Regions from separate parts of the Micromonospora echinofusca genome, predicted to be linked through region 1. Evidence: riboswitches for the same ligand, from Rfam matches in the RefSeq annotation. Region 1 holds a riboswitch; the other holds the start of a gene.
The links. A riboswitch is a leader RNA that binds a small molecule or an ion and turns the genes downstream of it on or off. The one in region 1 is predicted to bind glycine.

Region 1 (10,235 bases):
TCGAACAGGCCGAACCCACCTCGCCCTGACAACCCACCTCCGCACCCGAGATCGACGCGTTCTCCTTGAACAACACCCCGATCGCGCCCGCCGCCAACAGGAACCGCACCACCCCCTCCTCGCAGGCACCCGGCACGAAACGGGTGTAGTAATGCAGCACCGCCGGAATGATCCCGGCAGCCCCGTTCGTCGGCGCCGTCACCACCCGACCGCCAGCCGCGTTCTCCTCATTCACCGCGAGGGCGAACAGCGTCACCCAGTCCATCGCCCGCAGCGGATCAGCCGCATCGGACTCCGTCTCCAGGCTGCGGCGCAGCTCGGCGGCGCGGCGGCGGACCTTCAGACCACCGGGCAGCACCCCGTCCCGGGAGCAGCCCCGCTCGACGCACTCCCGCATCACCCGCCAGATCCCCAACAGACCGGCACGCACCTCACCCTCACCACGCCAGGAGAGCTCGTTGGCGAGCATCACCTCACTGATCGACAGCCCCGTCGACGCGGTCACGCCGAGCAGCTGCGCACCGGTCAGGAACGGATACCGCACCCGCGTGCCGTCGGGCTTGATCCGATCCGCCCCCGCCGCCGCCTCGTCCACCACGAACCCACCACCCACCGAGTAGTACGTCCGCACCCGCAACTCCGCGCCCGCGTCGTCGTACGCGACGAACGCCATCCCGTTCGGGTGGTACGGCAACGACCGACGCCGGTGCAACACCAGATCCCGGTCCACATCGAAATCAACCTCGTGCGCGTCGAGCAGACTCAGCCGCCCCTCGACGCGCACCCGCCCCACCCGCGCCTCCACCGCGTCCGTGTCGACCGACTCCGGAACCTCACCGGCCAACCCCAGCAACACCGCCCGATCACTGCCGTGACCATGCCCCGTCGCGCCCAGCGACCCGAACAACTCCGCCCGCACCCGAGCCGTCCCAGCCAACAACCCATCGGCCTTCAACCCCGCGACGAACGTACGGGCCGCCCGCATCGGCCCCACCGTATGGGAGCTGGACGGCCCGATACCGACACTGAACAGATCGAACACACTGATCATGGCTGTACTTCCTGTCGCGTCGGCCGCACCTGGCGGCTCAATTGGCGGAACCGGGCGTGAACGAGCGGGCCAGCAGCAGCAGGTTCGTGGGCTTCTCGGCGAGTCGCCGCATGAAGTACGCGTACCAGTCGCGGCCGTACGGCAGGTAGACCCGCATCCGGTTCCCGCCCGACGCCAGTCGCAGCTGCTCGTTCTCGCGGATGCCGTACAGCATCTGGAACTCGAAGTCCTCGACGCTGCGCCCGCCCAGCCGCGCCAGGTGCAGGGTGTGCTCGATGAGCTTCGGGTCGTGGGTGGCGACCATCGGATACCCCTGTCCCTCCATGAGGATGCGCAGGCACCGCCGGAACTCGTCGTCGACCTGGCGCTTCCGGACGTACGCCACCGAGGCGGGCTCGGCGTAGGCGCCCTTCACCAGGCGGACCCGGCTGCCCGCGTGGGCGAGCCGGCGGCAGTCGGCCGCCGTACGCCGCAGGCACGCCTGGAGGGCGACCCCGACGCACGGGAACTCCGCCCGCAGCTCGCCGAGCAGGGTGAGGGTCGCGTCGACGGTCGTGTGGTCCTCCATGTCGATGGTGACGCTCGACCCGACGGCCGCGGCGGCGGCGCAGACGTCGCGCGTGAGCCGCAGGGCGTGCCCGTACCCGTCACCCGGCAGCGACCCACCGAGCGCCGAGACCTTCAGTGAGACCTCGGCGGTCGCGGCCAGGTCCGCGGCGTGCAGCGACCACAGCAGGGCGAGGTACGTGTCGCGGGTGGCCTCGGCCTGCGCGAGCGCCGTGGTCCCCTCGCCGAGGAGGTCGATCGTGACCTGGAGGCCCACCCCGGCGAGCCGGCGGGCCACCGCGACCACCTCACGATCCTCCTCGCCCGCGACGAACCGGCGGACGATTCCCCGGGTCAGGGACGAGCGCGAGACCAGTGCGCGCATGCGCTCGTTCTCCGCGGCCAGGAGCAGGAGCTTGTTCGGCATGGAACGCCTTTCCGGAGGGCCGGGTCGCGACGCCGTCGCCGGACGGCGGCGAGCGGGTTGGTGCCGCCGGGGTGCGGTGCACGCACGCGTCCCCGGCGGATGGTTCACGGGTGGGCCGTGGGGCCCGCAGCCGCCGCGTCGGCCAGGTAGGCGCGGTACTCGTCGGCCGTCACTTGGTGGACTCCACCTCGCCGCAGACCTCGCCCGCGCTCAGGTGGGTGCCCGGTTCGGGCGGCTCGGCGTAGATGACGTCGCCGAGGGCGGCGGCGGAGTGCCGCGTACCGCGTCGGCGGGGCTGAGGGCGCCGGACGCGACCGACCCGGACCGACCTGCAGCGAAGAGGCCGGCGCGTTCGTGTACCGCGCGGTGCCCGGCGGTCTCGCTGCCGTGGCGCAGCGGCGCGGACCAGCCGGTGAACCGGACGCCGAGTTCGGCGCGCACGGCGTGCAGGGGTGAGCGGAGCAGGATGGTCGGACTGTGCTGCACGGAGGCCTCCCTCGTCCCGACGCGGTCGCGTCGTACGGTCGGTTGCCTCCCGCTCTGTCATCGACCTGAGAGCTTCACCGCCGGTTGGCGGCTTGCACCGTGGGTGAGACGACGGATCGTCTGCTTTCCAGAGTTCGCCTCACCCGAGCGGTAACGGGGCCTGAGAGTTTCTTGGGAGTTTGCTCCTTCGGCGCCCCGACGGACGGTCGGGATCTCTCCCGCGCGGGTTCGAACGGCGTCTATGTAGTTGTGGGTCGCCCGCAGACCCTAGGCGACCGGTCGAGCGGGTGTCAACGACCACGGACGGTCGCCGGACCGGCACGCATATCGACCATCAACGATCCTTTACACGATGTGTGATGTGTGCCATTGTACTGGCCACCCGCAGCGCGGACCCCGCTTGATCGACGGGCGTCAGCGCGCGCAGCCACCTCACACCACCACCCGCCGGCCGCCCGGCCGGACCACGAACGCCAGGAGGCGACCCGTGAGAACCACGAGACCACGACACCGGCGCGGCTGGCTCGCCGCCCCGCTCGCACTGGTACTGGCCCTGGGGCTGGCCCCGATGGCCTCCGCCGGCACCGCAAGCGCGGCGCCGCCGCCCAGGCCGACCGGCGCCGCCCCGACCGACGCCGGTCCCGGCTCCGGTGCCGCCGACGCCCACGTGCGGCGGTCGCCACTACCGGTCAGCGAGCGGGCCCCGCTCCCCTCGTCCCGGGAGGAGCTGCGCCGCGACTACGACCGGCCCGACGACGCGGGGCGGCGCACCGCCCCGTCGATGCGCGGCTCGGCCGCGGCGCCGTGCGCGGTCGGCGACTTCACCGGCCGGACCGGCAACGCGCTGGTGCAGCAGATCAGGGCGGCCACGACCGACTGCGTGAACACCCTGTTCAGCCTCTCCGGCAGCGACGCCGCCCAGGCCTTCCGCGAGGCGCAGATGACCAGCGTGGCGTACGGGCTGCGGGACGACGCCGCCACCTACGACGGCACCAACCGCACGGGCACCGCCCAGCTCGTGCTGTACCTGCGGGCCGGCTACTACGTGCAGTGGAACCACCCCGCCACGGTGGGCTCGTACGGCCCCGGCCTGCGCGCCGCCATCCGCGCCGGGCTGGACACGTTCTTCGCCAACAGCCGCTCCGGCGACGTCAGCGACGCCAACGGCGAGGTGCTGGCCGAGGCGGTCACCCTCATCGACAGCGCGGAGGAGAACGCCCGCTACCTGTACGTGGTGAAGCGGCTGCTGACCGGCTACGACAGCTCGTACGACTCGTCGTGGTGGATGCTCAGCGCCGTCAACAACGTCTACACGGTGCTGTTCCGGGGCCATCAGGTGCCCGAGTTCGTCAGCACGGTCAGCGCCGACCCGAGCGTGCTGGACACCCTGTACGCCTTCGCCTCCGGCAGGCGGGCCCTGCTCGGCACCGACCGGGGTTACCTCGTCTCCAACGCCGGCCGCGAACTGGGCCGCTTCCTCCAGCACCCCGCCCTGCGGTCGAAGGCGCGGCCCCTGGCCCGGGGCCTGCTCGACCTGAGCGCGATCACCGGCCCCACCGCCGCCCTCTGGGTCGGCGTCGCCGAGATGACCGACCACTACGACAAGGCCGAGTGCGCCTACTACGGCACCTGCGACCTCCAGCGGCGGCTGGCGGCCGAGGTCCTGCCGATCACCTACACCTGTGGCAGCACCATCCGCGTCCGGGCCCAGCAGATGACCTCGGCCCAGCTCGACCGGGCGTGCGCGAGCATGCGCAACCAGGACGCCTACTTCCACTCCGTCGCGGCGGACACGGGCCCGGTCGCCAACGACCGCAACACGACCATCGAGGTCGTGGTCTTCGACTCCAGCGCCGACTACCAGACGTACGGCGGGCCGATGTTCGGCATCGACACGAACAACGGCGGCATGTACCTCGAAGGCGACCCGGCGGCCGCCGGCAACCAGGCGCGCTTCATCGCGTACGAGGCGGAGTGGCTGCGACCCACCTTCGAGATCTGGAACCTCAACCACGAGTACACCCACTACCTCGACGGTCGCTTCAACCTGTACGGCGACTTCACCGCCAACATCGCCACCCCGACCATCTGGTGGATCGAGGGCTTCGCCGAGTACGTGTCGTACTCGTACCGGGAGCTGACCTACGGCGCCGCCATCACCGAGGCCGGGAAGAAGACGTACCCGCTGCGTACGCTCTTCGACACCACGTACGGCCACGACACCAACCGCGTCTACCGGTGGGGCTACCTGGCGGTGCGGTACATGCTCCAGTCGCACCGCGGTGACGTCACCACGCTGCTCGGGCACTACCGCGCGGGCAACTGGAACGCCGCCCGTACGCTGCTGACCGGCACCATCGGCAGCCGCTACGACGCCGACTGGTACGCCTGGCTGGGCGCCTGCGCGGCCGGCAACTGCGGCGGCACCAACCCGCCCGCGAACCAGGCCCCGGTCGCGGCGTTCACGTCCACCACCACCGGGCTGAGCGTCACCTTCACCGACCGGTCCACCGACGGCGACGGCAGCATCGCCGCCCGGTCCTGGACCTTCGGCGACGGCACCACCTCGACGGCGACCAACCCCACGAAGACCTACCGCGCCGCCGGCACGTACGCGGTCACCCTCACCGTCACCGACGACAGGGGCGCCACCGCCCGGACCTCCCGCGACGTCACGGTCACCGGCGATCCCGCCGCGCTGCCCGAGTGCACCGGCGGCGACGTACGGACGCTGGGCCGCAACTGCCAACGCGGCAACCTCCAGGCCACCACCGGAAACCTCTCCTACCTCTACCTCCAGGTGCCCGCCGGCACCGCCCGCCTGACGATCACCTCGTCCGGTGGCACCGGCGACGCGGACCTGTACTACAGCCCCAGCGGCTGGGCCACCACGAGCGCGTACACCCACCGGTCGGTCACCAGCGGCAACGGCGAGACGATCACGATCGACAACCCGGCCCCCGGCTACCACTACGTGAGCCTGCACGCCAGGCAGGCGTTCAGCGGGGTCACCGTGAAGTCGGAGTACTGACGACCCGTGCCACGTCCGGCAGTGGTGGCCGCCAACGCTCGCGCGGGCGGCCACCCCCGCTTGGCGGCCGGCGTGCCCGCGTGGCCTTGCGGATCGGCGACGGCCCGGGCCGCAGCGCTCAGTCGTCGGCGGCGATTTCGCCGAGCGTGACCGGCTGCGCCAGCGGACGGGACGCGTACCCGGCCAGGTCGGCCGCGCCCGGCGCCCGGCCCGCCTCCCGGGCCACCAGGCAGGCGGTGGCGTAGCCGCAGACCCGACCCTGGCACCAGCCCATGCCGGCCCTGGTCAGCAGCTTCGCGCCCCGGGCGTCGATGGCGGACAGCTCCCGCACCGCCCGCCGGACCGCCGCGACGGGCACCTCCTCGCACCGGCAGACGAGCGTGTCGTCGGCGCACCAGTCCGGCCAGCCGGCCGGCACGGGGTGGACCGCGTGCAGCGCCGCCGCGAACCGGCGCAGCCGGCGTCGGGCCCGCAGCAGCCGGTCGAGCCGGCGGGCAGGGAAGGGCGGCGGACGGCCGAGGGAGAGCGCGGCGGCGCCCCCGGCGAGCTGCCCCTCCACCAGCGCCAGGCCGGCACCGCCGACGCCGGTGACCTCACCGGCCGCGTACACCCCCGGCACCGAGGTCGCCTGGGCCGCGTCGACGGCCAGCACCAGGCTGCCGTCGCGGTCCAGCCGGGTCGCACAGCCCAGGGCCACGGCCAGCTCCAGCTGCGGGGTGAACCCGAAGCCCACCGCGAGGCCGTCGCACTCCACCCGGGTGCCGGTGCCGGGCAGCACGGTGCCGTCGGGACCGAGCCGGGCAACGGTCACCCCGGTCACGTGGTCGGTGCCGTGCGCGGCCACCACCGCCGTCCGGCGGTGGTAGGGCACGGCGTGCCGCAGCATCCGCCAGCCGTACCGGCCGGCCTCGGTGAGCTTGCCCGCCGCGCCGGCGACCGCGCGCGGGTGGCGGGCGTAGCACGCCGGGTCGTTCGCCTCGTAGACGCCGACGACGGTGCCGCCCGCCGCGGCCAGGCCGGTCGCGACCGGCAGCAGGAACGGTCCCGTCCCCGCCACCACGATCCGCCGCGCGAAGGTCACCCCCTGGCCCTTGAGCATGGCCTGGGCGCCGCCGGCGGTGACCACCCCGGGCAGGTCCCAGCCCGGGAACGGCACGACCCGGTCGTGGGCGCCGGTGGCGACGACCAGCCGGCGCCCGTGCACCACCCCCGAACGGGTGTGCACGGCGAACTGCGGGTCGGCGCGGCCCGCCGGGGGCTCGACGAACCAGACGGCGGCGTCGGCCCGGTGCGCGACCCGGCCGAGCTGCCCGCGCAGCCGGGCGAACGTCGACCAGTCGGGGTGCTCGCCGCCGTCCGCGTCGGCGCGGTGCCGCCAGAACTGCCCGCCCGGGCGTGACCCGGCGTCCAGCAGCGCCACCCGGCAGCCGGCCCGCGCCGCCGAGGCCGCCGCGGCCAGCCCGGCCGGCCCGGCGCCCATCACCACCACGTCGTACGCGGTCACGGCCGCGGCCCGCCGTCGTCGTGGGTCTCGACCACGTCCCCCGGACGGGCGACGACCAGGCAGGCGCGCTGGGACGGCGTCCCGTTGACGCGTACCAGGCAGTCGAAGCAGATCCCGATCCCGCAGAAGATGCCCCGGGGCCGGGCGCCGACCCGGGTGCGCCGCCACGAGCGGATGCCGGCGGCGAGCAGTGCGGCGGCGATCGTCCGCCGTCCGTCGGTGGGGACGGGGCGGCCGTCAAAGGTGAACGTCATGGCGCTCCGGGGCGAATGGTCGTAGGTCCACGTCCGGGCGGCGCCCGGTCAGCAGTGCCGCGACGGCGTGCCCGGTGGCCGGGGCGAGACCGATCCCGGCGCCCTCGTGGCCGGCGGCATGGTAGAGGCCCGGCACCCGGGAATCGGCGCCGATCATCGGGAGGTGGTCGGGGCTGTAGGGCCGGAACCCCCGGTAGGCGCGGATCGCCGACACCCGGCCGAGGACCGGGAAGAGCCGGACCGCTCCCGCCGCCAGCCGGCGCAGCGCCGGCAGCGGGATCGTCGGGTCGAATCCCACCCGCTCCCGGGTGGAGCCGATCAGGATCGTGCCCGCCCTGGTGCCCTCCACCACGGGCGAGACCTCCAGGTCGCCGGAGCTGCGGCCGACGTTGGCGACGTAGCCGGCCGCGTACACCTTGTGCCGCACCAGCGGCGGCAGCGCCTCGGTGACGAGGATGAAGCCGCGCCGGGGCAGGATCGGCAGCTCGACCCCGGCCAGGGCGGCGACCTCGCCGGCCCAGACGCCGGCGGCGTTGACCACCGTCGCGGTGTGCAGCGTGCCCCGGTCGGTCACCACGGCCCGGACCGCTCCGGTGGCGCCGCGGCGCACCCCGACGACCCGGGTCCCCGTCAGCAGCCGCACCCCGGCGGCACGCAGCAGGTGGGCGGCGGCCAGCATCGGCTGCACCTGAATGTCCTGCGGATAGTGCACGCCGCCGGTGAGGTCCCGGGCCAGGTGCGGCTCGAACTCGGCCAACGCCTCGGCGGCCACCTCGTACGCCTCGACCCCGACGGCGCGCTGGCTGGCGGCGAACGCCCGCAACGCGGCGTGTTCGGCCGGCGAGGCGGCCACCACCAGCCCGCCCTTGTGTTCCAGCTCGATGTGTTCCCCGCCGAGGCTCCGTCCGAGCTCCCGCCACAGGGCGACGGAGTGCCGAGCCAGCGCCAGCTCCGGCCCGGGCGGCTTGTCGGAGACCAGGATGTTGCCCTCGCCGGCGCCGGTGGTGCCGGCGGCCACCCCGCCCCGGTCGACCACGGTCACGGCCAGTCCGGCGCGGGCGGCGTAGTAGGCGCACGCGACGCCGACCATGCCCGCCCCGATGACGACGACGTCCGGGCTGGCGGCGGTCATGAGGCGACGCGGTGCATCCACGCCTCGACGTCGTCCGCGTGGCGGGGCAGGTCGGCGGAGAGCATGCGGTAGCCGTCGTCGGTGATCAGCACGTCCTCCTCGATGCGCATGCCCAGCCCGCGCAGCTCGGCGGGGATGAGTTCGTCGTCCGGCTGGAAGTAGAGTCCCGGCTCCACGGTCAGCACGTGACCGGCCGCGAGGCGGCCGTCCAGGTAGGTCTCGGAGCGGGCGGCGGCGCAGTCGTGCACGTCCAGGCCGAGCATGTGGCCCGAGCCGCAGAGGGTCCACCGGCGGTGCAGGCCGCAGTCCTGCGCCAACGACTGCTCCGGCGTGCAGGGCAGTACCCCGAGATCCGCCAGCCCGTGCACCAGCACGGTCATCGCGGCCTCGTGGAAGGCCCGGAAGTGCGCCCCCGGCCGCAGGCACTCCAATGCGGCGTCGTTGGCCCGCCGGCACAGCTCGTACAGGTCGCGCTGCAACGGGCTGAACCGGCCGGAGACCGGCAGGACCCGGGTGATGTCGGCGGTGTACAGCGACCGGGTCTCCGCCCCGGCGTCGAGCAGCAGCAGGTCGCCGTCGCGGACCGGCCCGTCGTTGTCGTTCCAGTGCAGGGTCGCCGCGTGCGCGCCGGCGGCCACGATGGACTGGTAGCCGACGTCGTTGCCCTCCAGCCGGGCGCGCTGCCAGAACACCCCCTCCAGGTACCGCTCGGACGTCCGCATCGCCATCGGCAGCGCCCGCACCACGTCCTCGAAGCCGCGGGTCGTGGTGGCCACCGCCTGCTCCAGCTGGGCGATCTCCCAGGGATCCTTCACCAGGCGCAGCTCGGCCAGCACGGCGGCGAACTCGGCGTCGCCGGCGGTGGCCCCGCCACCGAGCAGCGCGTCGACACCTGCGTCGACGCCGCGCAGCACCCGCGTCGGCGTGTGCGCCCCGGCCAACGCCGGCGCCAGCTCGGCGACGTGGCGGGTCGGCAGGGCCAGCCGGCGGCTGCTCTCGCCGAGGGTGGGACGCCGGCCGGCCCACAGCTCGCCGTAGACCCGGTCCTGGAAGAACTCGCCGTCCTTGCGTCCCGAGCGGGGACGCAGGAACAGCGTGGCGTCCCCGTCGGGTTCGACCACCAGGACGCCGTCGGAGGACTGGTCGCCGGTCAGCCAGGTGTACGCCGAGTGGGGCCGGAAGCGGTGGTTCTGGTCGTTGGAGCGCTGCTGGTAGCCGCCGGCCGGTACCACCAGTCGCTGGCCGGCGAACAGTTCGTGCAGCCGCGCGCGCCGCCGCGCGGCCCAGCCGGCGACCTCGTCGACCGGCAGGTCGTACTGCTCGGTGTCCGCCCAGCCGGACAGCATGAACTCCTCGAGCGCGGGGCTGACGGGCAGGTCGTGGCTGCCGGTACGCAGGTCGCGGGTCACAGCGGCTCCTTGCCGTGGAGGGGTGGGTGGCGTGGGTCAGTGGGGTCGCGGCGGTGCCGCGAAGGTGACGGTGCGGACCGAGGTGTAGAAGTGCAGGGCGGCGGTGCCCTGTTCGCGCGGGCCGTAGCTGGAAGCCTTCTCGCCGCCGAACGGGGCGTGGAAGTCCACTCCGGTCGTCGGCGCGTTGACCCGGATCAGGCCGGTGTCGATCCGCCGGGCGGCGTCGAGCAGCGCGCCGACGTCGTGGCCGTGCACCGAGGTGACGAGCCCGTACCGCACGTCGTTGACCAGGTCGACGGCGCCGGCCAGGTCCGGCACGGACAGGATCGCCGCCAGCGGCCCGAAGGTCTCCTCCCGGGCCACGGGGTGTGCCGGGTCGAGCCCGTCGATCAGCA
Region 2 (10,235 bases), 230 kb from region 1:
ACCAGGGTCTCCGGGCTGGCGCAGCCGATCGCCCAGCCCGCACCGGTGAGGGTGCCGCCGTAGCGGGCGCCGGGCAGCGCGGCCAACCGACGCAGGGCCGGCAGCGGGTCGCCGCGGTAGCGGGCAGCGGCGTGGCCGACGAGGTTGACCTGGTAGACGTCGCCGCGACCGATCGCGGCGCGCACCGCCGTGACGGCGTCGGCGTGCTGGCGCGGCGTCCAGCTCTGCGCCCACTCGCCGCGCCACCAGTGCGCGTCGGGTGCCGTGGCGCCCGCCGCGACCGGGCGGCTCGACGCCACCGCGGCCGGGTCGTGGCCGTAGACGACCACGGCGACCTCCGGCAGCGTCGGGGCGGGGTTGGTGGCGCCCGGGGGCGCGCCGATCAGGGCCGCGCCGGCGGCGGCGGAGACGTAGAGGGCGGCGCCGCACACCCCGGCCGGGTCGTGGCGGGGCGCGGGGCGGGCCAGCTCGTGCAGCGGCAGGCCGGACGAGGCGAGGAACTCCTCGACCCGCGCCGCCGGGTCCCCGCCGTCGGCGGGCCACCACTGCCAGCGGGCCCGCTCGACGAGCGTACGGCGGCAGTCGGCCGGCGCCCCGGGCACGTCGACCCCTAACCCTGGGAGCGTTTCCACGCCGTCCGGCCCATCCACCCTCATCCGTTCAGTGGATTTCAGCGAATCCACGCGTACACCTGCTCGATGCTGACCGCTTTTGCTTGGTACTGTGCGTCACTGGTCATGTGAACCATGACACAGTGCCCCCACAGTCCGGAGATCCCGATGTGCCAGCACCAACCCACCTGCCCCTCCGCCGAAGCGACCGACCGGGAAGCCGCCCGGGTCCTCGCCTGCTTCCCTGAGCAGGGCTGGAGCCTGCTCTGCAACGGTGTCATCGTGTTCGAGGACACCGGCGAGCTCCTCCCCGACGGCAGCAGCATCGCACCCCACCGCGGCCCCGCCCGACACGCCCTCGTCGCCTGACCTGTCACGCTGCGTAACGCAATATCAACGCGTCGATCCAGGCTGGTCCCCCGGTCGGGACACCCCCCGGCCCAGGTCGGCGCACCCGCCGGGGCGGCAACCACGACCGCCCCGGCGTCACGCGACGTCAGCTCTCGAACGCCTCCGGCGCCGGGCACGAACACACCAGGTTCCGGTCGCCGTACGCGCCGTCGATGCGCCGCACCGGCGGCCAGTACTTCCCGGCGCGCTCCACCCCGCCCGGATACGCGCCCACCGACCGCGCATACGCGTGCGGCCACTCGTCCGCGGACACCATCGCCGCCGTGTGCGGGGCGTTGGCGAGGGGATTGTCGCCCGCCGGCCACTGCCCCGACCCCACCTTGTCGATCTCCTCCCGGATGGCGATCATCGCATCGCAGAACCGGTCCAGCTCGGCCAGGTCCTCACTCTCGGTCGGCTCCACCATCAGCGTCCCCGCCACCGGGAACGACATCGTCGGCGCGTGGAAGCCGTAGTCGATCAGCCGCTTCGCCACGTCGTCCACGCTCACCCCCGTCGCCTTCGTCAACGGCCGCAGGTCCAGGATGCACTCGTGCGCCACCAGGCCCTTGTTGCCCACGTACAGCACCGGGAAGTGCCCGCGCAGCCGCGCCGCCACGTAGTTCGCCGCCAGCACCGCCACACCCGTGGCCCGCACCAGCCCCGCCGCGCCCATCATCCGCAGGTACGCCCACGGGATCGGCAGGATCCCCGCCGACCCGTGGCGGGCCGCCGAGATCGCCGGCCGGCCGTCGACGTGCGCGCCCAACGGGTCGCCCGGCAGGAACGGCGCCAGGTGCGCCCGCACCGCCACCGGACCCACCCCCGGGCCCCCGCCACCGTGCGGGATGCAGAACGTCTTGTGCAGGTTCAGGTGCGACACGTCCGCCCCGAACTTGCCCGGCTTGGCGAAACCGACCAGCGCGTTGAGGTTCGCCCCGTCGACGTACACCTGCCCGCCGGCGTCGTGGACCTTCGCGCACAGCGACGCGATGCCCGTCTCGTACACCCCGTGCGTCGACGGATACGTCACCATGATCGCCGCGAGGGCGTCCCGATGCTTGTCGATCTTCGCGTCGAGGTCCACCAGGTCGATGTTGCCCCCGTCGTCGCAGCCCACCACGACGACCCGCATGCCGGCCATCACCGCGCTGGCCGCGTTGGTGCCGTGCGCCGACGACGGGATCAGGCACACGTCGCGGTGCCCCTCACCCCGGTCGCGGTGGTAGGCCCGGATCGCCAACAGGCCCGCCAGCTCGCCCTGCGAACCGGCGTTGGGCTGCACACTGACCACGTCGTAGCCGGTCACCTCCGCCAGCCACCCCTCCAACTGGGAGATCATCTCCCGGTATCCGGAGGTCTGCGCGTCCGGCGCGAACGGGTGGATGTGGGCGAACTCCGGCCAGCTCACCGGCTCCATCTCGGTGGTGGCGTTGAGCTTCATCGTGCACGACCCGAGCGGGATCATCCCCCGGTCCAGGGCGTAGTCGAAGTCCGACAGCCGCCGCAGGTAACGCAGCATCGCCGTCTCCGAGTGGTGGCTGCGGAACACCGGGTGGGTGAGGAAGTCCGACGTACGGGTCAGCGCCGCCGGCAACACGCCCCCGACCGGCGCGTCCCACACCGCCGCCACGCCCCCGGCCCGCCCGCCGAGGACGGCCGCGAACGCGTCGCACACCGTCCGCAGGTGCGCTGGCGTGGTCGTCTCGTCGCACGACACCCCCACGTGGTCGGCGTCGACCAGGCGCAGGTTCACGCCCCGCGCGGCGGCGTCGGCCACGACCGCCCCCGCCTGGCCCGGCACCCGCGCCAGGACCGTGTCGAAGAACGCCTCGTGCACCACCTCCACGCCGTCCAGGCCCCGCAGCGCCGCCGCCAACCGCACCGCCCTGTCATGCGTACGGCGGGCGACCTCCCGCAGCCCGTCCGGACCGTGGTAGACGGCGTACATGCCGGCCATCACCGCCAGCAGCACCTGCGCCGTGCAGATGTTGCTGGTCGCCTTCTCACGGCGGATGTGCTGCTCCCGGGTCTGCAACGCCAGCCGGTACGCCGGGTTGCCGTCCGCGTCACGCGACACCCCCACCAGGCGGCCGGGCAGCATCCGCTCCAGCCCCGCCCGCACCGCCAGGTAGCCGGCGTGCGGCCCACCGAAGCCCATCGGCACACCGAAACGCTGCGTCGTGCCGGCGGCGATGTCGGCGCCGATCTCCCCCGGCGGGCGCAGCAGCGTCAGCGCCAGCAGATCCGCCGCCACGGTCACCAGCGCCCCCACGGCGTGCGCCGCCTCGACCAGACCCGCCTGATCGCGTACCGCCCCCGACGCCCCCGGGTACTGAAGGTGCAGGCCGAAGAACTCCGCCGGCAACTCGTCACGCCCGGTGTCGACGACCCGCACGTCGATACCGAGCGGCTCGGCCCGGCTGGCGATCACCGCGATGGTCTGCGGCAGGGTGTCCGCGTCGACCACGTACACCGCGCTCTTGCTCTTCGACGCCCGGTGCGCGAGAGTCATCGCCTCGGCCGCGGCGGTGCCCTCGTCGAGCATCGACGCGTTCGCGGTGGCCAACCCGGTCAGGTCGGTGACCATCGTCTGGAAGTTCAGCAACGCCTCCAGCCGCCCCTGGCTGATCTCCGGCTGGTACGGCGTGTACGCCGTGTACCAGGCCGGATCCTCCAGCACGTTGCGGCGGATCACCGCCGGGGTGTGCGTGCCGTGGTAGCCCAGCCCGATCATCGACACCACGACGGTGTTGCGGGCCGCCAACGCCCGCAACTCGGCGAGGGCGTCGTGCTCGCTGGCCGGCTCCGGCAGGTCCAGGGTGCCGTGCCAGCGGATCACCTCGGGGATCGCCGCGTCCATCAGCTCTTCGACCGAGCCGTAACCGACGGCCTCCAGCATCCGGCGCTCGTCGTGCGGATCGGGACCGATGTGGCGGGCGGCGAACTGCTCTGCGGTCATGGGCGGCACTCCCGGGGCGAGGTCGACAGGTCGGCCTCCCCCTCTGTCGCGCCCACGAGGCGCTCCACAGTGCCTGCCCACGAGGTCCTTTTGCCTGAGAGGTTCCGGGGAGGATTTGCCCCTTCGGCGCCGCCTGAGATGCTGCTGGGCGGTCTCTCCCACGTGGGTGCTACCGGCATGGTCAACGCTACCAGCGCCCGCTGCTCCACACCCCGACAGGCCGCTGCCGCCCCTGCCGGTCAGCCCACCGGCACACCGCCGACCGCCCGGTCGGCCAGCGCCGGCAGCAGCCGACCCAACGGCGCGTCGACCGTCAACGCCGCGTACCCGTCACCCCGGGTCGGCCCCTGGTTGACGATCACCACCGGAATGCCCGACTTCGCCGCCGCCACCACGAACCGGCGACCCGACATCACCGTCAACGACGACCCCAGCACCAGCAGCAGCCGCGCCCGCGCCACCAGCTCGAAACAGCGGGCCACCCGCGCCGCGGGCACCGTCTCACCGAAGAACACCACGTCCGGCTTCAACATGCCTCCCCGACAGAACGTGCAGCCGACCGTACGGAACCCGGCCACCTGCTCGTCGGCGAGATCCACGTCACCGTCCGGGTTGACCGCCGTCACCCGCGCGTCGAAGCCCGGGTTCACCTCCCGCAGCCGCCGGTCCAGCTCCTCCCGCGACGTCTGGTTGCCGCAGTCCAGGCACACCACCTCGTCGAGGCGGCCGTGCAGCTCCACCACCTGCGCGCTGCCCGCAGCGGTGTGCAACCCGTCCACGTTCTGGGTGATGATCCCGTCGACCAGCCCGCCGCGTTGCAGCCGCGCCACCGCCCGGTGCCCCTCGTTCGGCGTCGCCCGCGCGATCATCCGCCACCCCAGGTGGCTGCGCGCCCAGTAGCGCCGCCGCGCCAGGGGGTCACGCGTGAACACCTGGTACGTCATCGGGGTGTGCCGCCGCGCCGCGCCACTGGGCCCCCGGTAGTCGGGGATGCCCGACTCGGTGGACAGCCCCGCCCCGCTCAACACCACGACACCGCCGCCGGCCACCAGCCCGGCCAGCGCGTCGACCGTCTCCGTCACCCGTCCATGCTGCCTCAGGCAGGTGCCCCTCGGCGAACGCCGGCCACCGTCCCGCCGGTGCACACCCCGCGCCGCCACCCCGCCGCCCGGCCACGCCCCGCGCCGCCACCCGGGCCGACCGGCCGCGCCGGGCCGAAGCGGCGGCTAGGTTGGCAGTATGCGCGTCGTCATCGCCGGAGGCCACGGCAAGATCGCCCAGCTCGCCCACCGCGAACTCGCCGGTCGGGGCGACACCGCCGTCGGCCTGATCCGCAACCCCGACCACGCCGCCGCGCTGCGCGCCGCCGGCGCCCACCCCGTCGTCGCCGACCTCGAACACGTCGGCGTCGACGAACTCGCCGAGCACCTGCACGGCGCCGACGCCGTCGTCTTCGCCGCCGGCGCCGGCCCCGGCAGCGGCGCCGGCCGCAAGGACACCGTCGACCGGGCCGGCGCCGTCCTGCTCGCCGACGCCACGCAACGCGCCGACGTCCGCCGCTACCTGCTGGTGTCGTCCATGGGCGTGGAGAGCGAAGCGCCCGCCGGCACCGACGAGGTGTTCGCCACGTACCTGCGGGCGAAGAAGGCCGCCGAGGACGACCTGACCGGCCGCGACCTGGACTGGACGATCCTGCGCCCCGGCCGCCTCACCGACGACCCGCCCACCGGGCGCATCACCCTCGCCCGGCAGGCACCGGCGGGCGCCGTCACCCGCACCGACGTCGCCCGGGTCCTCGTCGCCCTGCTCTACCACCCGCACAGCGCCGGCACGATCCTGGAGGTCGTCGGCGGCGACACCCCCATCGCCGACGCCGTCGCCGCCGTCGACCGACGCTGACGGCAGTTGTGGCAACGGCACGGCGGGGACGGCGACGCGGTGCCCCCACCGACCGACGCTGACCCGCCGGACGGGACCGGCGCGGCTACTCGCCGAGCACGGCCCGCAGGTGCGCGTTCACCGCACCGGCAGCCGCCGCGTCGGCGCGCAACTGCTCCGACTGCTCCGACAGGTACGCCTGCCACCGGCTCAGATGCTGCTGCGCCGACGCCACCGCCGCCACCAGGGCAGCGTGCCGCTCCTCCAACTGCCGCACCTGCTCACCCCGCGACGAACCGACAACGCCCTGCGCCTGCGCGATGATCTCGTCGGCCTGCCGCCGCGCGTCAGCGATGATCTCCGCGCCCTCCGCGCTGGCCTCACCGATCGTCCGGTTCGCCTCGTCCTGCGCCCGCATCGCCAACTCGATCACCATCGGATCCGGGCCCCGCGCGGCGGTGCTGGGCAACGCGCCGTGCCGCAGCATCTCCACCTGCTGCACCAGGCCCTCGTTCTCCCGCCGCAGCCGGTCCACCTCACCACCCAGCAACGCCACCCGCTCGTCGGCCGAACGCGTCAGGTCGACCACCTCGTCGGCGGACAACCACCGGCTGCCCCGGAACCGACGCACCTCCAACGCACCCACCGCCCGGGCCAGCTCACCACGCGCATCGGCGAGGTCGCCATGCTCGACGCTCATCGCACCCCCGTCCCACCGAAGTCGTCCCGCACGGCGGCAGCCGCGCCCGCCAGTGGCGGATAGAGCGAATGGTCGTACCCCTCCACCAGGATCCGCTGCGCCGGCACCCCCGACGCCGTCAGAGCGGCCACCGTCGCCCTGGTCATCTCCGGGCTGCCACACACCAACACCTCGGTGTCCGGCCACGGACCCAACCGCACCGCCGTCTCGGCGGCCGTGCCCACCGCCCCCTGCCACTGCCAACCCGACTCCACCGTCGGCACGTACCGCAGCCACGCCGAACGCCACGGCTGCGCCGACGCCGACGCCAACTCCCGCAGCGCCGCGTCGTCGTACAGGTCGTCCGGGGTCCGCGCACCCACCACCAGCGTCGTCGTCCGATCCGAGCCCTGCCGCAACGCCTCCACCACCGCCCGCAGCGGCGCCAACCCCGTACCCCCCGCCACCAACAGCAACGCCAACCCCGGAGACCGGTCGTACGACGACAACGCCGTCCCCACGGGCGAGCCCAGCAACACCCGGTCACCCTCACGCAGCCTGCGCACCAGATGCGTGGAGAAGCGACCCGTCGCCCGCACATGGAACTCGATCGTCCCGTCCGCGCGCGGCGCATTCGCCGGCGACAGATACCGCCACGCCCGCAGCTGCGGCACCTGCACCGGCAACGACTGCCCCGGCAGGTACTCGCACAGATAGTTCGGGCGGACCGTGAACACACACACGTCGGCGCGCCGCCGCTGCGCCGCCAGCACCTCCGCCTCCCAGTACGGCGGCGACGTCCGCTCCGCCTCCGCCGCACCGGCGAGCATCAACCGCGCCACCAACTCGTACGCCGCCGCCCACTCCGCCCGCAGCTGCGGCGTCCACCGAGGACCGAGGAACCGCTCCAACGTGGCCAGCAACGCCTGCCCCACCCGGATGTAGTGCCCCTCCCCCAACGGCACCATCCGGCCCTGCCGGTCCTCGCCCTCGAACCGCCGGTGATCGGCACCCAGCCGCCGCGCGAACGCCGTCACCTCCCGCTCGTCGTCGACGTGCGTGACGATGTGCCCCAACGCCGCCAGCAACTTGTCCTGCTGGTACTCCATGTTCGTCGGGAACATCGCCCGCGTCTCGGGCGCGATCAGGAACAACGTCGCGTAGAAGTACCTCGCCGCCTCCGCCCCCGCCACACACAGCTGAGCCCAACTCTGGCGCAACGCCACCACGTCCATGCCTCAGCCCTCCCCTCGGCCTGCCACGTCGTGCCGCTGCCGCAACGTCGCCGACACGACACCCGCGGCACCATACGCGCGACCGGTCTGCCACAGGTTCGGATTCGGCACCCGCGGGTCGTAGTAGCGGTGATGCACCGCGTGCAACGCCGCCCACCCCACACTGCCGTTGAGCCACGACCAGTCGCCGTGCACCGGCCGACCCGCCCGCTCCTCCTGCGCGCAGAACCGCATGAACAGCTCCGACTCCGTGTGCGGATCCGACACCCGTACCCCCGCCGAGCGGAACGAGTGCAACACCGCCTGATTGATGACCAGGGCCGCGTGCTCACGCCACAGCGTGTCCTCACGCGACGTGTCCAACCCCAACCCGCGCGCCACCGGCAGCAACTGGTCGTAGCGGTCCCCGTCGCCCATGTTCCGGGTGCCGATCTCGTCGCCCAGGTAGTGCCCGTTGAACGGGGCGCAGCTGTAGTCGACCCCACCCACCCGCAGCCGCATCGTGCTGATCACCGGCAGCGCGTGCCACCGCAACCGCAACCGCGCGAACCACGGGTACGCCGGATGCGCCAGCGCCACCTCCCGCACCAACTCCCGGGGCGCCGGCACCAACGTCGGATCCTCGTACGCCGTCTCGAGCACCCACGGCAGCAGATCGAAGCGCCCCGGCACCGCCGGCGGCCGCCACCCCAGGCGCCGCACCGCGTCCGTCATCGCCACCTGCGCCGCATCGCCCAGCACCGACCCGTCGTCCAACCGGTGCCCGCAGTAGCGGATCAACTGGTCGTTCCAGATCCGCGCCCGCGGACCCACCCCCGGCCGGTCGGGCGCGAACACCGTCATCACCGACCGGATCCGCCCACCGTTGTCCGCCACCGCCAGATGCTGCGCCAACTCCCGCGCCATCCCCGCCACGGTCGTCACGTCACGCCGGTCACGGACCTTCAACCCCGCCCACCGGGCCCGCCCCACGCAGCGCGCCGACTGCCGCCACGCCACCTTCGCCCCGTAGGTCAACTCGTCGCCGGTGTGCCGGTACGTGCCGGTCACCGCGATTTCCTCCCGCACCCCCGCCACCCGCGCCGCCACCCCCGGCAGCCGGCGCTCCTCGTGGTACAGGTGCAGGAACTCCACCGCCTCCGCCGTCGGATCCCCCACCGCCTCCGCCGTCAGCGCCCCCATCGGCGAAGCGGACGCGTGCGACACGGGGCAACCCCCGCCCACGGCATCCAGGTCGGTCTGCACTTCGGTTCAATCCGATCGTCGGGCAGGCGTCACCGCCGCTGCCTGCGTCGTGTTCCGTGCACCGACCCACGACCGCCCACACCCGACGGGCGGCGACATCCGTGCGTGACAGGCGCAACGACGCAGACAGGATTGCCATGATCGGCAAGAGTGTCAACAAGGCGACAGGTCACGACGTGGCGTACACCACACACCGGACCGTCAGGCGCCACCCACCCGGGCCCGGCAGCCGCCCACAGAAGACCGCCCCGGGCCCGTCAACCAGCCCGACGACGCGCCCGACGTGCCGCCAACTCGTCACCCACCGGATCAGCCGCCACCGGCGCCTCCACCGACGTCGCCGGCTCCGACGGCAGGTGCGACAAGGAACCCTGAATCTCCTTGAACGCCCCACCGATCGCGATGCCGAACACGCCCTGGCCACCCTGCAACAGATCGACCACCTCCTCCGGCGACCGGCACTCGTACACGGTCGTGCCATCGGAGATCAACGTGATGCCCGCGAGATCCTCCACCCCCCGGGAGCGCAGCGCCTCGATCGCCTTACGGATGTTCTGCAACGACACCCCGGCGTCCAGCAGCCGCTTCACCACCTTCAGGACCACCAGGTCCCGGAACGAATACAACCGCTGCGTGCCCGAACCCGAAGCGTCGCGCACACTCGGCACCACCAACCCCGTGCGGGCCCAGTAATCCAACTGGCGGTAGCTGATCCCCACCGCATGGCAGGCCGTCACACCCCGGTACCCCACGGCACCGTCACCCTCGGTCGCCCAACCCGGCGGCGCCACACCCGGCTCGTCCAGCTCCATACCCGGATCGGGATCTCGCGGCTCGTGCATCCGGACAACCTCCCCGCCAGTGCGGTGACACGTCGCTTCCGGGACGTGCACCCCTCGACACGGCAACCCTATAGCCGCCTTGAGAAATTGCCCCGCAGGAACCGTTGCGACACGCCGCGACACACGACAACGACGATCATCCACAGCACCGTACCGTCACTGAACGTGACGGACGACGCCGCGCCCGACAAGCTTGTCCACCCGCGCGAAAGACCGGAATCAGCCGGCGAAATCCTCCGGACGCACCTGGTCCAGGAACTCGCGGAACTTCTCCACCTCGTCCTCCTGCTCGTCCGGGATCACGATCCCCGCCTCGCTGAGGACCTCCTCGGCACAACGAATCGGCGCACCGACCCGCAACGCCAACGCGATGGAATCACTCGGCCGGGCCGA

Region 2: it holds a riboswitch for glycine, as region 1 does, so the genes downstream of both, gcvP (aminomethyl-transferring glycine dehydrogenase) here and GA0070610_RS31145 (hypothetical protein) in region 1, are expected to answer to the same signal.

What each region holds. Positions count from the first base shown of each region.
Region 1 covers NZ_LT607733.1:3,226,399-3,236,633, forward strand. The annotation lists gene GA0070610_RS14160 (L-serine ammonia-lyase) at 1-1,051, opposite strand, end outside; gene GA0070610_RS14165 (proline dehydrogenase family protein) at 1,089-2,024, opposite strand; gene GA0070610_RS31145 (hypothetical protein) at 2,235-2,510, opposite strand; glycine riboswitch at 2,563-2,643, opposite strand; glycine riboswitch at 2,649-2,741, opposite strand; gene GA0070610_RS14175 (collagenase) at 2,998-5,541, shown strand; gene GA0070610_RS14180 (FAD/NAD(P)-dependent oxidoreductase) at 5,660-7,045, opposite strand; gene GA0070610_RS14185 ((2Fe-2S)-binding protein) at 7,042-7,299, opposite strand; gene GA0070610_RS14190 (NAD(P)/FAD-dependent oxidoreductase) at 7,283-8,431, opposite strand; gene GA0070610_RS14195 (aminopeptidase P family protein) at 8,428-9,777, opposite strand; gene GA0070610_RS14200 (aldehyde dehydrogenase family protein) at 9,877-10,235, opposite strand, start outside.
Region 2 covers NZ_LT607733.1:3,000,707-3,010,941, reverse strand. The annotation lists gene GA0070610_RS13205 (chorismate-binding protein) at 1-656, opposite strand, end outside; gene GA0070610_RS13200 (DUF5999 family protein) at 780-980, shown strand; gene gcvP (aminomethyl-transferring glycine dehydrogenase) at 1,108-3,963, opposite strand; glycine riboswitch at 4,036-4,134, opposite strand; gene GA0070610_RS13190 (NAD-dependent protein deacetylase) at 4,203-5,045, opposite strand; gene GA0070610_RS13185 (NAD(P)H-binding protein) at 5,203-5,862, shown strand; gene GA0070610_RS13180 (SPFH domain-containing protein) at 5,948-6,541, opposite strand; gene GA0070610_RS13175 (globin domain-containing protein) at 6,538-7,755, opposite strand; gene GA0070610_RS13170 (nitric oxide synthase oxygenase) at 7,759-8,937, opposite strand; gene GA0070610_RS13165 (MerR family transcriptional regulator) at 9,258-9,842, opposite strand; gene GA0070610_RS13160 (bifunctional nuclease family protein) at 10,062-10,235, opposite strand, start outside.